4 regions of the Sporomusa termitida genome follow, and region 4 is predicted to be linked to each of the others. Evidence: riboswitches for the same ligand, from Rfam matches in the RefSeq annotation. Region 4 holds a riboswitch; each other region holds the start of a gene.

Region 1 (4,212 bases), 2.6 Mb from region 4:
ACTCTACCCGTCCCTGGGCCTGGGCCAGCTCCAGACGGCCGTCTGCCACAGCCGGCCTTTGTTCATTAAGCAGTCTGCTAATCCGTTCCCAGGCGACCACTCCCAGTTTAAGCTGAGTCAGGCCCTGACTAATTTTGCGGACAGGCGCCGGTACATTGATAATGTAGACAAGGAAGGCAAACATGCCGCCGACGGTAAGGTCCCCGTTAATAACCTCCCGCCCGCCGTACCAGACAATAATGGTTAAACCAATAGCAGCCAGAAATTCAACCAGCGGCTCCAGAATCGCGCTTAACCGCTGGGCCTTGAGCAAATCACCGGCAGCCAGCCGGATCTTATCACTAAATTTTCGATATTCATAATCTTCCCGGGCATAACTCTGCACAATCATAACTGCTACGACCGACTGTTGAATAATGGCCGTCACTTTGGCCAGGTGATGTTCCACAAGCGCCCCCAGGCGGCCTATTTTATGATTAAAACCGCTGATTGCCACAATAATAAACGGTAAAGTGCCAAAGGTAACCATTGCCAGTTCCCAGTCAAAATAAATCATGATTGCCATAATAGCCAGCAGATTAAGTGACTCGACAATAACGTCAGGAATACCTGCCGTAACTGCCTGCTGGATAAACAAAAGATCATTGGTAAATAATGAGAGGATCTCTCCCGAAGGCATCTTCATATAGTAGGCATAATCCAGTGACTGCAGTTTATTAAACATATCCTCGCGCAGCCTGGCCAGCATTTTATTACCGGCTTTAGCCATGCCATAACCATAACCATAGGAAAACAAACCGCGGATAAGATAGAGGAGGACAATTCCAACCGTAATAAAGTGTAAAAATGCAATATTACCGCCAGACAACGCATCATCAATCAACAGCTTCACAACCAACGGTGCCGCTAAACCGGCAGCACTGGCGATAACAAAACAAACTACCGCTGTTAAAGCCAGTAGCCAATAGGGAATGATAAATTTTCGCCAGTAAAAACTAAACATAATATATCTCCATGGCATAATCGGGTGACCACTTCTATTGTGGCAAATCCATTTATAGAATACAAGCATTATTAAATAAAAAGGGGAAGGCCGACAATTGCCTTCCCTGCTGTCAGTTTACATCACCCTGCGGGCACCAATATAGCGCGGCCCCCAGTAACTACTGTTCATGCCGTTAATAGCAACACCGCGGCTGGACGTAGCACTTATAAACTTGCCGTCGCCAAGATAGATGCCACTGTGAGATGCCCCGGCAGCGTAAGTGCTGAAGAACACCAGATCACCCGGCCGGAGCCTGCTGTGTGATACGGCCCGCCCAATCCCAAACTGCTCATCAGCCATCCGCGGCAAGTAAACACCGCTCTGAGCAAAAACATAACGTGTAAAACCCGAACAATCGAAACCATTAGGGCTTGTCCCACCAAACACATAAGGCACGCCAGTATAACGCATTGAGGTCTGAATGATCCGCCGTACCGAAGTAGTGGAAGAATCACGGCTGACAGGGATATCCCGCCCCATCAGGGCCCGATAGGTTTGCGGCCCGATTACGCCATCGGCTTCAAGGCCACGGGCCTTCTGGAAAGCCTTCACGGCGCTGACCGTCACGTCGCCGAAATCACCATCTGCCGCACCGGCGTTAAAGCCAAGGCTGTTAAGCTGTGATTGAATTGCGGCTACTTCTTCTCCCTGGTCGCCAGCTTCATATGTACCAGAAGCAAAGGCGAAAGCAGTGGTTCCAAAAAAGAGACAGAAAACGACAATGAACCCAAAAAACTTGCGCAAACTGGTTTCTCCTCTCGCTGGCCTCCGAGGTTAGCTGCCGGGTTAGGGTTGCAGGCACCCTACCGGAGACATAACAGTCTCCGGTTTCACCCCCGTAAAGTGGTTCCCCCGTACTGGAGCTGGATTCGGCTTTCTATACGCTCACTTTTGTTATATTCTGTTTAAAATTAAAAATTCCTGCCTAAAATCGTGTTTTTTTTACAATTATTAGGGCAAAAAATAAGTTTTTTCTCCACCATTTACCTGCCGTCCTTTTCCTTTTGCCGGGTGAGCTCCGCCCGGAGCCAATAAAGCGGCCGCTGTTTCACTTCCTCAAAGATTCGCCCGATATATTCGCCAATAATCCCGATGCCGGATAGCTGCAAGCCGCCTAAAAGCAAGATACTGGCAGTAATTGTTGCCCAGCCGGGAACAGCCTCATTGGTAAACAGCCGGATATACAGAACCTGCAGGGTCAGAACAATGCTGGCAAAGCCCATGGCTATCCCCACATAAAAGGCAATGCGCAGCGGGGTTTTTGAATAGGCGGTAATACCGTCAAGAGCAAAATGCAGCATTCTTCGCCAGGAAAATTTAGATTGTCCGGCAAATCTCTTGGGGGCAACAAATTCTATGTAAGTCTGCCGGTACCCGATCGCACTGATCATGCCGCGAATGAACCGGGCCCGTTCGCGGAAACGGCAGAAGCTGTCCACCACTTTTCTATCCAGTAAACGAAAGTCAGACCCCCCTTCAGTTACCTGTACATTGGACATAACATTCATCATTTTATAGAACATACCCGAAGTAAAGCCTTTAAACCAGGAAACGCCCTCTGTGTTGATCCTGACTGTTTGTACTACCTCAAAGCCATTTTCCCATTCAGCAATCAGCAGCGGAATCATATCCGGCGGATGCTGCATATCGCCATCCATGGTAATGACGGCATGGCCTCTGGCATAATCCAAGCCACAGGTCAAAGCCACCTGATGGCCGAAATTCCGGGCCATAATCAAAGCCCGTACCCGCTCGTCCGCCTGCGCTAACCGCTCTAATATCAGAGGCGTGGCATCACTTGAGCCATCATCAATAAAAATCAGCTCAAAAGAATAGGCCAGCGGTGCCATATGTTTAACAACTTCCTGGTAAAAGTTATCAATATTGTCTTGTTCATTAAATACCGGTACAACAATTGAAATCACTTGCTTACTCAGTTCCATACCCGTCCCTCCCTGTTGCCACCCATTTATTATTACACTGTCAGCCTTTGTTTGCAATAAAATTCATATATTTTAATAGCATTAACATCCGGTAGGTAATTATTAAAGCCTGCTAGGTCGTTTGACAAAGCAGGCTTTAATGCACCATTTTATAGCTTGATATCCTGGCGCAAACTCATCGCGCCATGCAGGTATACATGCCTGATATCCGACTGGCGGGTATCAGTATTCAGAAGAATTAATACCCGGATACAAAGCGGCAGCGCATCCGGACACTCTAGCTCCTGGGTGCCGAAAAGGGGCACCTGGGTCCAGCCCAGCTTTCTGGCCCCGGCCGCCGGGAAAGCCGCATTCAGGTCCGGCGTGGAGCTAAAGATTACGGCCCCGATATCCTCCGTTTCGACCGCATTTTCCTGGATGATCGCCGCAAGCAGCTCAGCCACGCGTTCAAAAATCTCTTCACGATTGTTGTCTGTAACAGTTGTTGCACCACGAATGCCGCGCAGCATAATAAACCACTCCTAGAGAAGAATTAAACAGGCCACAAGTTACACTATACGTGCAAAAACATCTTTTTCCTGCCGTTACTGTAAACTACTTGCAATTATTTTTTTTAGCTGGTTTGTTACAGCGGCAGGAAGCACACAGGTGGCACCGCCACCAGCCGCATTCGGGGCAGACGGAATTAGCCGGATTCAATTCCACATACTGGCCTTGATTGTATTCCTGCCAGCAAAAAATTGCCCCTGTTACTTTCTTCAACTTAACAGCCCGTGTATTCACCCAGAGTTTTTGACCTAAAACAGTAATTAACAGCTCATGGCAGCTTTTTTCCTGATTAAACCGGTAATCTTCAGCCGGAAAAAGCTCAGGCTCTTCCTTCAGAGTAAGAACCACATTGAGGGCACTGTAATTCACAACCCCACCTCCCGCATGCTAATACCTATGTCAGCGGCAGGCTGTTTATACGCCAGTCTTGCAAAATAGTAAGCACCCGGTCGGCAGTGGCAGCAACCCCCGGCTGCACGGCCTCACTCAGTTCCAGACCAACATCAATAACTGCCGGCTGAATACCAAGGATAACGACTTCCCGGACAGGCTGCGCCAATAGTTCCAGGGCGGCCAGAACATCCTGAATCCCCAGCTCGTGCAGCGATACCTTGTTTTTAAAATAGGCTTTAACCTCTTCATTGGCAAACTGGTACAGGTCGCCGGGGCTGCCGC
Region 2 (4,212 bases), 2.1 Mb from region 4:
TTGTTTTCCCGTTTATGATTCTTTCCGGGGCAGCCGGTATTGTATTCGGGTTATGGGGAGGCATCGTTATTTCCTGGGTTGGCGAAGTGATTGGCGCAATAGCCATGTTTATCTTTGCCCGGTACTTCTTTCGCACGTCGGTCGAGCGCTGGATTAAGAAAAGTTCCTATTTGAAGCAGGTAGATGACTATAGTGCTGCCAACGGCTTCAAAGCGCTATTGCTTGCCAGGCTGCTGCCCTTAGCCCCGTCAGGAATTATTACCGCCGTGGCTGCAATCAGCAGGATTTCTTGCAAAGACTTTTTACTAGCCACAGGTATCGGCAAACTGCCGCCGGTAATCATCAAGGTTTTACTTGGCCATGACCTGGTTTTTGCCGGTGAAAATAGCACACGGCTTATTCTTATTATTGCTTTGGTGGCTGCAATCTACGGTGGCATGTGGTGGCGCAAGGCGCGAAAGAAACGCCATATCCGCAAATAATTCATGTTTAAAACAAATACAACGAGCACATCTTATGCTGTGCCCGTTGCAAACTGATCATGTAAATTGATGCTAAGAATTTACAGCTTCTTGCCTGCAAGTATCGACTTGCTCAACTACCAGAGATACATGACCAACTGCGGATACTACATTCCCGACGGGAATAATGGTACCAGTAACAACGCTTAACGGCACTGTCAAATTGATATTGGTGGCGCGAACTTCGAAAGTTGAAAGCTCGTTGGAAGTACCGCATAATGAGCTGGTATCCAAGACTTGCAGGGCGGCAATACCAAAGTTGGAAGTTGTAGTATTGAAAACAGCACCAACAATAAAACCCAGTTGCCCAAGCGATTGCGTTACGCGGGCGATAGGGCCGCCGTCTTTCAGGATTTCAAATTGGACTTGAGCAGCGCCGGGGGAGCTAAGGAGATTAACAGCCGGTAATATGGGAGTAAAGGTTACGCTCCAGTTAATGACGGCTCGTACCAGGTAGGCGTCCCGGCGTGTAGGTACAGTAATTGAGCATAGGCCTACCGTGCCATTAACAGGCAGGGTAGTAGTGAAGGGCGGCGTATCAATAGCATTAATTTCGCACCCGTAAACTCTTTCAATATCTTTTAAGGTAGCCATAAAAATCCTCCTTCTTTTTTTACATGATTTAGGAAACTCTAGTTTATCGTATGCTACATCATATGAATTAGTGATAGAGAGTTTCCCAAGTCATTTAATCTCTATTCATTGAGCAGGGATTATATGTATAGATGGCGAAGATAAAAACTATAAATAACCGGGAGGGATATCTATGCCTATCGTACAAATCGACATGTTAGAAGGTCGTTCTTTGGAGCAAAAACGTGAAATGGTCAAGAAAATAACGGCAGCCATTGTGGAAACTGCTAAATGCCCGCCGGAAGCGGTAACCATTGTGTTACGCGAGGCCCCAACCCAACATATTGCCAAGGCTGGCATATTAGCAGCAGATAGATAATCAATTAGGCCATTATATTAGGAAATGGCCTAATTTCCTAATATAATAAAAAGGTGGTGACTCACTAACATGCTGCCGCTGCAATTTGCGCTTGAACTGGAAACTGCACTGAATAATCAAATTACACTACTATCAGCCAATACCGGCCCTTTACCGGCAATGGCTCTGATTAACAAATTCCAGGAAAACTTCTATGCATTACTTACTGTTGCCAGTGCCACAGATGTTAATATTGACAAATACCCGGTTGTCGAAACTACCGGGCTGCTTGGCAGTGACTCGGACTGGCAGCAGTTCACACACCGGGACAAGCCGGCGACAGATTCGGTAAACCTGCCTGCCCTTACAGCCCTCTGGTCTGTATATACCCTGTTTGACCGATCGGCCCAATATTACCAACAGGCAGCCGCCAATAGCGCCCATCCTGCGACCAGATTGTTTTTCCATTCCTTAGCCGAGACCAAAAAAATGATGCGGAGACGTTTGGCCGGTATTATTCAATCCTTACTTAATCATTATTGGGGACAGCTCGGCTTTGCACCGTTTATGTTAGGTAAAGAAGGATAGCCGGAAGGGGGGGCTGCAAACTGCAGCCTCCGTTACTTTTTCTGCAGGTCGTATTTTGAATGATTAAAAACCCAAGCATTGCCGGGGATACGCTCAAAAAACAAAGTTAATAGTTGTTATTTATTAATAAACGAACTTATATTGACTTGCTTTATAGCCAAAAATCATGTACACTATCGACAAGCCGAATTTCCTTGTTGTTATGAGGAAAATGGGGAACCCATTTTTTGGGGTGAATCCGCGTTCTGCGGTAGGGATTTCCCTTTATCCCGAACCCGTCAGCTAACCTCGTAGGCTTTAGAAAGGGGTGTTTTAATGAAAAACATCAAAAAAATTATAGGCAGTACCGGTGTGCTGGCTGTTCTGACAGTCACTCTCTGGCTGGCACCAGTCTCTGCCGCTTTAGGTGATCAGGCACTCAAACCTGGTATGGCAGGGCAGGATGTACAAGAGCTTCAGAGCCGGCTTAATGATCTAGGCTATAACCTTGCGGTTGATGGCGTATTTGGTGCAACTACCGAACAAGCGGTCCTGGCATTCCAGCAGGCTAAAAATATTGCTGCCGACGGTATTGTTGGGCAGGCTACCTTTCAATTGCTGTTGGACAAGCGGGGAACAGAGGTATCACGCGGCAGTGCACCAGAACGTTACAAATCCGTTCTGGACATCAAAGCTACGGCCTATGCCCCCGGCCCGCATGATAATGGCCAATGGGGCAACCTGACGTATATGGGCACTCAGATACGTCCAGGTGTGATTGCCGTTGACCCACGGGTAATTCCGCTGGGCTCAAGGGTATATATTCAGTTTGCTGACGGCAGCGGCATGTATGGCATAGCTGAAGATACCGGTGGTGCAATTAAAGGCAACCGTATTGACATTGCCATGGTTTCTGTAGCTAAGGCTTATGATTTTGGTGTCCAAAAGGTTAAAGTATATGTTCTTAGTTAATAGAAATGCCTGGTACAATACCAGGCATTATTTTTATTTTTTATAAAGACATGAAAAATGGTAGATTTGGTAACTTTATTTATGTTATTATATTGAGAAATACCTATTAGATGTGTTTAGTACCTTGACCGGATTTAACCTGAATTTTCAACCTGGCCAAGGCACTAGTGAAAGGAGTTTAGTCAATGTTTGACAACAAATTCGGTCCTGAAGGGTTAACTTTTGATGATGTTTTGCTGGTTCCGGCAAAATCGGAAGTACTGCCCAGGGAAGTGGAAGTAGCTACATATTTGACTAAAAATATCAAGCTTAATATTCCAGTTATCAGCTCCGGAATGGATACCGTTACCGAGGCCCGGATGGCGATTGCCATGGCGCGTGAAGGCGGCATCGGGGTAATCCATAAAAATATGCCGATCGCCCGTCAGGCCAATGAAATTGACAAAGTCAAACGGTCTGAGCATGGTATAATTGTTGACCCGATATTCTTATCGCCTAACAATACGCTGCAGGATGCTCACGAGCTTATGGAGAAATACCGGATTTCAGGGGTTCCTGTTACCACCAATAATAAGCTGGTGGGAATACTGACCAACCGCGATTTACGTTTTGAAACTGATTTAAGCCGTAAAATCTCCGACTGTATGACCAGAGAGCATCTTATCACCGCCCATGTCGGCACCTCGCTGGAAGAAGCCAAAGCCATTTTGCGCGAGCACCGGATCGAAAAACTGCCACTTCTTGATGCTGAGGGAAATTTAAAGGGTCTTATTACCATTAAAGATATTGAAAAAGCCCAAAAATATCCGAACTCTGCCAAAGACGGCAAAGGCCGCCTGCTGGTTGCGGCCGCAGTCGGGGTTGGGTCAGACATGATGGAGCGGGTAGAGGCCATTGCTGGCGCTAAGGTTGACGTAATTGTTGTAGATACTGCCCATGGCCACTCCCAGGGTGTACTGGACTCAGTGCGAAAAATTAAAGATGCCTTCCCCGCCATTGATCTGATTGCCGGTAATGTTGCCACAGCCGAGGCTACCCGTGATTTGATTGAAGCCGGCGCCGATGCAGTAAAAGTAGGTATTGGACCTGGTTCGATTTGCACTACCCGGGTCATTGCCGGTATTGGCGTACCGCAAATAACTGCCATTTATAACTGCGCCAGGGCCGCCAATGAATACAAGGTACCGGTTATTGCTGACGGCGGTATCAAGTATTCAGGCG
Region 3 (4,212 bases), 1.9 Mb from region 4:
TGGACTCGAACCAGTGACCCCTACGATGTCAACGTAGTACTCTAACCAACTGAGCTATAATCCCTTAACACACGTTAAATTATATTAGGATTAACTCAAAAAGTCAAGCAGTAATTTGTCAGGCCCCAGCCAGGCTAAACGCCATTTGGACCTTGCTGCCAGGCGCGGCAAGCGGTGGCGATTGGCTGTTTAGTACAGAATGTTATTGGCAATAACCAGACGCTGAATTTGATTAGTGCCTTCATAGATCTGCATAATCTTAGCATCGCGCATGTATTTTTCCGCCGGGTATTCTTTAGAATACCCATAACCCCCCAGCACCTGCACCGCATCTGTAGTAACCTTCATGGCGGTGTCGGCGGCAAAACACTTGGCAATGGCCGATTCTTTCGTGTAAGATACACCCTGATCTTTCAGCCAGCAAGCTTTGTAAACCAGCAGGCGGGCGGCCTCAATCTGCATGGCCATATCGGCCAGCATGGCCTGCACCAGCTGGAAGGAAGCAATCGGCTTGTCAAACTGCACCCGTTCTTTCGAATATTTGACCGCCAGTTCAAAGGCCGCCTGGGCTAAGCCGACCGACACGGCGCCGACAAACGGCCGGGCCGCATCCAGTGTTTTCATGGCGATTTTAAAGCCTTCCCCTTCGCGGCCAATCCTGTTGGCGGCGGGGATGCAAACATTCTCTAACACCAATTCACAGGTATTGGAGGCCCGGATTCCCATTTTTTCTTCTTCTTTACCCACCGAGAAACCAGGTGTGTCCCGTTCGACGATAAAGGCCGTCAGGCCGCGGATGCCGGCAGTTTTGCGGGTGTTGGCAAAGATAATATAGATATCGGCAATACCGCCGTTGGTGATAAAGCACTTCGTGCCGTTGATAATATAATTATCCCCGTCTTTGACAGCGGTAGTGGCAACGGCCCCGGCGTCCGACCCGGCACCAGGCTCGGTTAAGGCAAAGGCCGCCAGTTTACCGTTATTTATCACATCAAACATTTTTCTTTTTTGGGCATCAGTGCCCAATAAAACCACCGGATAGGAAGCCAGGGCGTTGGCAGCCGTTGTTGTGGCCACACCGGCGCAGCCTTTGCCTAATTCTTCATATATAAGAGCAATTGAAAGCGCATCAAGACCAGGTCCGTCATACTCTTCGGGAACGGTTAAATTAAGTAAGCCCGCTTCATCAAGTTTTTTCCACAGATCAGGGGGAACTACACCTTCTTTATCCATTTCCAGAGCGTGAGGCGTAATTTCTTTAGCAACAAAATCTTTTACCATTTTCTGTAGATCCAATTGATCGGGAGTAAAGTTAAAATCCATGCTTTGCCTCCTTATGGTTAGCATAAAACCAAAAAATACTAATGATAAGTATACCGCAAATTTTTTTTTTTGTTAACACCTAATTGGGAAAAATATAAAAAAAAGCGCTATTTTAACAATAATTTAGCGCCAACTGCCAGTAATACCAGTCCCAACAGCTGTTGGGGGCTGCATGCAGAGCGTTCCAGGCCAAACCCGCCAAAATGGTCGATAATAATCGCGGTCAGCACCTGACCGACAATGATGGCGGTAGTGGCGTTAGCCACCCCCACACTGGGGATGCTGGCAGCGACCAGATAGATGATGCCTACGCCGATAATACCTCCCAGCCAGGAATACCAGGGAGCAGCCTGCCAGGCATACAGATTGCCTTTCCCCAGGTTAAATACAAACAATAAAATCATGACCAGAATGGCTCCGGTCAATTGCACGACAAACGTAGCCTCTAAGAGGCCGACCGCTTTGCTCAGCAGGGCATTCAGCGATCCCTGGACCGCCATCAGCACGCCTGAGATTAACGCCAATACCAATGGCAGCATTTCACCTGAAAACAGATTCAATCCGAACACACTCCCATCGCAATATCAAGCCTGGGCAATAAACACAGCCGGCAGCAAGTACCGGATGAATGTAGTATAATACCAGGGGCTCTTTAATATTCCGGGAGAAACCGGTAATCGGCGGCAAATGGAAAAGCAGGCGGCAGGCCTGCTTGTTAGTCCAGTATATAGACGGTTACTTTGCGAACGCCAAAGTTCAAAGCCTCACGGCGATTTTCAAAAGCCAGGTCAATCCGCTGCCCCTTAATAGCCCCGCCAATATCATCGGCGATGGCGTAGCCGTACCCTTTGATGTACAACCGGGTTCCCAGCGGAATTACCGTCGGATCAACAGCGGCCATGCCCCGGCGCAGCAGATTGCCGCGATAGGTATAACTGCCATTGCCGGGATCATGGGCCGTATAGGCCGATGCTTTCATAAGCAGCGACCGGCTATAGCGGCTGGGCTCACCCGTTGCCCGCTCAAGATAGGTAAAGGTTTCCCTGTCAACAGTGCCGGTGATTTCCAGACTGGTGCTGCGCTGAAATGCTCTTACGGCGTTGGCGGTAATGGGACCGTAAACACCGTCAATATTGCCGGCATAAAAGCCGCCGTCTGCCAGCAGCTTCTGGACAACGCGGACTTTATCGCCGCGCATGCCCATAGTCAGCGGCGGCGGTTCGGGCGGCCCAGCTGCTTCTTCAGCTTCTGTCGCCGCCGGTGAGGATACGATAACCTGCTGTGTCTCAGCTGCCGGTGGTGACACCGCCGTTCCTGGCAAAGGATTGCTGATGCTAAGCAGTAAGGCAAGGCAAAGAATTATGGCAAAAAGGGCTTTATTCAATGTATCACCTCTCTTACGATAAGTCTTCGAGGTTAGTAGTACCACAAACAACCTCGCAATGTTAGCCTCCGGGGTTAGCTGTCGGGATAGGGAAAAGAGAGAATTAGAATACGCCCTTCCGTTCTCAACGGATTATCCCCTGTGTCTACTGTCTTGGTTCCCCCGTACCTGTAAAGATTCGGCATTATATCTATAGTATACCGGATTGGACTATTGGTCAAATTTAGTAAAACCCTGTAATTTTTCCTTATCCTCTTTTTTCGTTAATTAGGTAAGCCTGCATTGGCAATTCTCAGTTATTCTGCTCCCCCGGCAACAGGTGGGGAAACGGTGCAAAAAAAAGAACCGGCCTGAGCCGGTTAGTTGATCACGTCAATTGTTCTCGGGCTGCCCTGCATAATGCTGCTAATGGCATTACTGTTTTTTACCGCATCCGGCATTAACATATTGCTGTTATTCAGCAGGGAAGAGAGTACAGCCATTTCTGTTTGATAACCGGACAGCCGGGTAGTTACCTCTTGCTGGACTCTGCTGCGGGCAGCTGTTTCTACCGCCTTAACCAGATTTTCTTTGATTACGGCCTGATCCTGCATGAGCAGCTGGGTGGCCATAGTGGTAATATCGTTAACTGCAGCGGTATTGCCTGAACGTTCAAGGGCACTCTTGGCAAGGGTACCTAACAAGGCTTCTCTGTCCGCAAGATTATCTGTCATCTGAAGAATTTGCTGTAATTGAGCAGCGGCACCAGTGCCAGCCGCTTCAGCCAGTTGATCCTCTAAGAAAGCAGCCTCAGCCTTGGGTAAAGCAAATGAAAGCGGCATTACAAAAACCATCAACAAAACCGCGGTTACTATTTTCTTCAAGGTTAGCACTCCTTTCATCTGATGTGGTTCAAATGATATTTTACCATAAGGTTTACATAAAAAATAGTGGTAAGTTTAAGAAAAAGCCTGCTCGCAGGGCAAACAGGCGGTTTGGGCCCTTATTTTGCTAATTGCTGCAGCATGGCTGTCAATACGTCGACGCCGGCGCCAATCGCGGCTTGTGCCGCCCGGCGGCTGCCGTTGCCGGCCGTTTCGCCGCCGGGGATTAATATCAGCCCGGCCGGGGCCAGATGGGCCATATTCACCACATCATAGCCAATGCGGTCGTCCAGGCGCAGACTGGAAAGTTTTAGTCCCTGGCAGACACTTTCCAGTGTACTGACGATGGTTTGATCAAGCATAAACGGTTTTTCAGATGAGATTACCTCAATGGCTACCGGTGTGTCATGATCGTCAGCAATCATACTGACTTCATCTTTTATAGCCTGCAGAATAGCAATGATACTTTCATGTTTTGTGCCATTTATCTCGACCCACATTTCGACCACGGCGGGAATTAACGCCGGGGTTCCCGGATATGTTTTCAGCGTTGTCACGGTGGCGACTGTCCCCTGGTAATCATGCTCGGCCGCGATATTCCTCACGGCCAGCACAATCATAGCGGCGCTCACCAGTGCGTCC
Region 4 (4,212 bases):
GCTAAGCTGCAATGAGCAACTCTATGTGGCTACAGCCCTGCCGACAGGCTTTGAACTCTGGCGGACCAACAACACCCTGCCGCAGGTAAATGACTGGAAGCTGGTTGTCGATAAGGGCGCCGGCGACGCCCGCAATGAACACCCCTCTTCATTGGCGGTGTTTAACGGCCATATCTACATTGGTACGGCCATTGAAGCAGCGATTCTAAGCATCAGCCCTGACGCTCCGCTGGTAGCGCCGAAGGGCTTTGATGTCATCCGGGTTGCGCCCGATGACAGCTGGGAATTAATAGTAGGGGGCATCCCGGTCAGCCCCACAGAACCAGTAACCGGCACGCGCGGTCTGCCGTTAAGCGGCTATCCTTCCGGCTTCGGCGATCTAACCAATGGCTACTGCTGGCAGATCCAGGCTTTCGACGACAAACTTTATCTTGGCACCTGGAGCTGGAATAATCTGATACCGCAGATTATCTCTGTGATCCCTGATGTCGTGGAATCATTGCTGCCGGCTAATACGGCGGACTCAATTACACAATTTCTTAGATTAATCTTTTCCGCTTATCTGATTAAAGCGCTCTATATTATCGGCTACAGATCACTTGGCTGTGATCTCTGGGAATCAAATGACGGCATTCTCTGGCTGCCGGTTTCTCTAAATGGTTTGGGTAATCCCTATAATTATGGTGTAAGCAACTTATTTGCTGCCTCTGACCAAAAACTATATCTGGGGACGGCAAATCCGTTCCAGGGCTGCGAAGTCTGGGTAAAAAACGCGCAGTAAAAATAAGAGATTAATCTAGACCTGCTGCCGGAGTCCTGCTTAGAGGAGGGGCCACCACAGTTTAACAGGGTACAAACCAAAGCAGCTTGCCCTAATTAGGGAAAGCTGCTTACTCGCTGCACTCTGTCAGTGAATACCAAAACATTGCCTGTCAGTCTTCAGCCCAGAAACATTACGGTCAAGCTAATATACAGGGATATTCTGCCTGAACATCTCGGCAATGATCGTTTCCATCGTATACATTCCCGGCGACTTGCCGATCAGAAAATTTACTGCAAAAATAGCACCCTGGCCAAAAGCGGCCCTGCTGATGCTTTCATGGGACAGCCGGATCGTCTGGTTCGGCATGCCAAAGATGATTTCATGGCGGCCAACAATGCCGCCGACGCGGATAGAATTCAAATGCTCCTCCACATTAAGGCTAAGCACATTGGCAATTCTTTTCGCGGTTCCCGATACCTCTTTTTTCCCTTTAAAATGCTCCTCAACGATCTCAATGTCGGCATGGGGCGCTATTTTTTGCAAAATCTGCGCCGCAACCATCAATACGTTAATCCCTAACGTAATATTAGGAGAATAAAGTACAGGCGCAAACTCTGCATAGGATTTCAGTATTTCCAGTTCTTCCTGTTCATATTGGGAAATGGCGGAAATAATGGGTATTCCCGCCTGCGCTGCTTTTGCGTACAAATATACACCCGTCGAGTCCGAAAAATCTACCAAAGCATCTACCGGCCTCTCTCTAAAAAAACTATCATCAATGTCATCAGCAGAGAATATTTCCCCTGCATCAAACTCATGCCCCAACAAACGGCTGGCATATTTTTGATGATCAGTATCACCTTTGCGAACTACCCAAACCAGAGTAAATAAGCTGTCCTGCAAAAATTCATTAGCAACAACTTTACCTGTTTTCCCAAAACCGAAAATACCAATCCTGATTTTCCCCATTATATTCCTCCTTAAAACTGTAGTTTGTTTTTTTTCTACCGCCATCCTGCATGTGATAGAAAACTTTCAAAACCAGCTTTTGAGAAGGATCCTCAAAGACATTTAATTGCCTTTGAAGAACGGCAGGACAAATACATCCTTCTCTTTCAACGCCTACGAGGTTAGCTGACGGATTCGGGCAGAAAGAAATTCGCCCTACCTGGCTTACCCAGGATTCACCCCAAAAATGGTTCCCCCGCTTCCATTAAATGAAACTCGGCGATTGCCGTTAGCCCAAACAGAGACTCCTTATGTTTAATAATACCTTATTTCCCTTTTATTTACAACTTTAAGTGATAGTGGCACCTATCATTGCTGCCTAACCTATCAACTTACGCCGTTCTTAAATCATATCATTTATAACGACTATTTACAAGACAAAACCACCGTCCCCATGTCAGCAAAACGGTAAAACTCCTGCGTGCGGCCTGACGGCAGGAGTCTTAGCACGTAAACATGGTTAAATCAGCCCGTAAGCCTTCATTTCAGACCGGAGAAGCTCAAGATTGTCCTCACTGATTTCGGTTAACGGCATCCGGCATTGACCGGCCTTATACCCCAGCAGGTTAACAGCGGCTTTAATCGGAATCGGGTTTACCTCGCTAAATAATGCTTTGATAAGATTAAGGGTCTGCAGTTGCAGTTTGATGGCACCGGCAACATCTCCCTGGATGAATTTCATCACCATATCGTGAGTATCCCGGGGGATGATGTTGGCCATAACCGAGATAACCCCCTTACCACCGAGTGACAATACCGGCAAGACCATGTTATCATCACCGGAATATACGGTAAAATCCTCACCGCACAGATTTACCACATCGCCGACCTGACCCAGGTTACACTCTTTAACGGCAATAATATTGTCTATTGCTGCCAATGCTTTTATCGTCTCCGGATTCAGATTTAAATTGGTTCTACCGGGTACATTGTACAGGATTAACGGTATGCTGACACTGTCGGCAATAAGCTTAAAATGCCCGTACAAGCCCTTTTGTGTAGCTTTATTATAATATGGCGTAACCGATAATAACCCGTCAGCCCCAACTGCTTCCGCTGCTTTCGATAATTCGATGGCATGCCGGGTATCATTGCTGCCGGTACCGGCAATAACCGGTACCCGTTTGTTAATTGCGTTTACCGCAAATTTAATCGCGGCAATATGCTCGTCATCCGGCATTGTGGAGGCTTCGCCGGTAGTGCCGCAGATGATAATGGCATCTGACCCGCCTTTAATCTGAAACTCAATCAGCTCTGTGAACGCCTGATAGTCAATGCCATTGTGTGTAAAGGGAGTTACAATAGCTACGCCGGAGCCGGTAAATAATGGTTTTTTCATTAGTCTAACCGCCTTTATTTAATATTTTTACATTAGATCTCACTTATACAACGCGTTAAAAAGCCGGGCAACCGTATGTGTTGGCAAAACAGCACACGTCACGCCTTATGGTGGAGTGTTATTTACTTTATTATTCTACCATATTCCGGATAAAAAAAGCATCTTTCCCGGCCATTATCGCCTAATTTCAGAAAAGTCATTACCTGCTGTCGCCCGCTCTTACCCCCTGCTGTCATTGTTAATATTTATTCTCAGCCGCAGGGACATACCTCTCCCTGCCACACACTAAAAGCTGCTTTTTAACGACAGAACAGAGTAATTCTCTGATTTACTTACACAAATACTATCAATATTCCAATTCCGGCAGCAGAAATCCTGCCGCATCAGCATGAATTTAACAGCTGACCTGCCTATTCTGCCAGAATCAAAATTACATCTGTATCGAGCGTTAAAATGTTTTGTTATACCCTATTGACAAAAAACCGTTGTCCTGTGATAATGAATAATAAGTAAACAACCCCCGCTGCATAATGCCGGTAAACGAATCAAACTGTAAACAAGCTGGCCTTTGCAAGAGAAAATTGACTAATTAAATCACCACAAGTGATGATTGGGATGAAAGCAACAGGAGAAACGCTCCAGAGAGCCGGCGGTTGGTGTAAGCCGGTGTGTGACTGTTGCCGTTACCTCGCCCATGAACTCTTCAGTTGACATGTATACATTATGAAGTATACATCAGATTGAAGCGCGGCCCGGCGTTAAGGGAATGTCCCGTCATACCAACGGGCATAAGAGTACAATGTAGGGTGGTACCGCGAATTCGCCCCTACTGGCAGAGCGATCTGTCAGTAGGGGTTTTTACTTTTCTTAGGGAGGGTTAAGGCATTTAGTTGTTGTCATACCGTTAGCGGCAGCATTAAAAAAAAGAAAAGGTGGAGAATTTATATGTTTAATGTGCGCAGTAGTATCAAAAAGTGGTCCTCAGCTACCCTGGCCCTGGTATTTGCCGCTTCAGTCACCGGCTGCGGCGGCAGCCAGCCGGCAGCCCCGGCCAGCCCGGAAGCAGGCGCCCCGGCCAAAATCGGGGTAGTATCGTATCTTA

What was found. A riboswitch is a leader RNA that binds a small molecule or an ion and turns the genes downstream of it on or off. The one in region 4 is predicted to bind cyclic di-AMP.
Region 1: another riboswitch for cyclic di-AMP. It lies ahead of SPTER_RS07415 (C40 family peptidase); the one in region 4 lies ahead of SPTER_RS19810 (4-hydroxy-tetrahydrodipicolinate reductase).
Region 2: another riboswitch for cyclic di-AMP. It lies ahead of SPTER_RS25625 (peptidoglycan-binding protein); the one in region 4 lies ahead of SPTER_RS19810 (4-hydroxy-tetrahydrodipicolinate reductase).
Region 3: another riboswitch for cyclic di-AMP. It lies ahead of SPTER_RS25655 (3D domain-containing protein); the one in region 4 lies ahead of SPTER_RS19810 (4-hydroxy-tetrahydrodipicolinate reductase).

What each region holds. Positions count from the first base shown of each region.
Region 1 is NZ_CP036259.1:1,671,243-1,675,454, reverse strand. It holds gene SPTER_RS07420 (ABC transporter ATP-binding protein) at 1-1,003, opposite strand, end outside; gene SPTER_RS07415 (C40 family peptidase) at 1,121-1,789, opposite strand; cyclic di-AMP (ydaO/yuaA leader) riboswitch at 1,794-1,930, opposite strand; gene SPTER_RS07410 (glycosyltransferase family 2 protein) at 2,029-2,988, opposite strand; gene aroH (chorismate mutase) at 3,138-3,497, opposite strand; gene SPTER_RS07400 (hypothetical protein) at 3,583-3,906, opposite strand; gene SPTER_RS07395 (HyaD/HybD family hydrogenase maturation endopeptidase) at 3,932-4,212, opposite strand, start outside.
Region 2 is NZ_CP036259.1:2,118,769-2,122,980, reverse strand. It holds gene SPTER_RS09775 (TVP38/TMEM64 family protein) at 1-482, shown strand, start outside; gene SPTER_RS09770 (hypothetical protein) at 555-1,115, opposite strand; gene SPTER_RS09765 (2-hydroxymuconate tautomerase) at 1,288-1,473, shown strand; gene SPTER_RS09760 (hypothetical protein) at 1,543-2,040, shown strand; cyclic di-AMP (ydaO/yuaA leader) riboswitch at 2,213-2,352, shown strand; gene SPTER_RS25625 (peptidoglycan-binding protein) at 2,356-2,991, shown strand; gene guaB (IMP dehydrogenase) at 3,177-4,212, shown strand, end outside.
Region 3 is NZ_CP036259.1:2,361,526-2,365,737, forward strand. It holds tRNA gene SPTER_RS10990 (tRNA-Val) at 1-64, opposite strand, end outside; gene SPTER_RS10995 (acyl-CoA dehydrogenase family protein) at 190-1,323, opposite strand; gene SPTER_RS11000 (DMT family transporter) at 1,431-1,883, opposite strand; gene SPTER_RS25655 (3D domain-containing protein) at 2,039-2,707, opposite strand; cyclic di-AMP (ydaO/yuaA leader) riboswitch at 2,755-2,901, opposite strand; gene SPTER_RS11010 (hypothetical protein) at 3,067-3,570, opposite strand; gene SPTER_RS11015 (hydantoinase/carbamoylase family amidase) at 3,690-4,212, opposite strand, start outside.
Region 4 is NZ_CP036259.1:4,250,093-4,254,304, forward strand. It holds gene SPTER_RS19805 (hypothetical protein) at 1-781, shown strand, start outside; gene SPTER_RS19810 (4-hydroxy-tetrahydrodipicolinate reductase) at 965-1,732, opposite strand; cyclic di-AMP (ydaO/yuaA leader) riboswitch at 1,869-2,003, opposite strand; gene dapA (4-hydroxy-tetrahydrodipicolinate synthase) at 2,232-3,110, opposite strand; gene SPTER_RS19820 (ABC transporter substrate-binding protein) at 4,056-4,212, shown strand, end outside.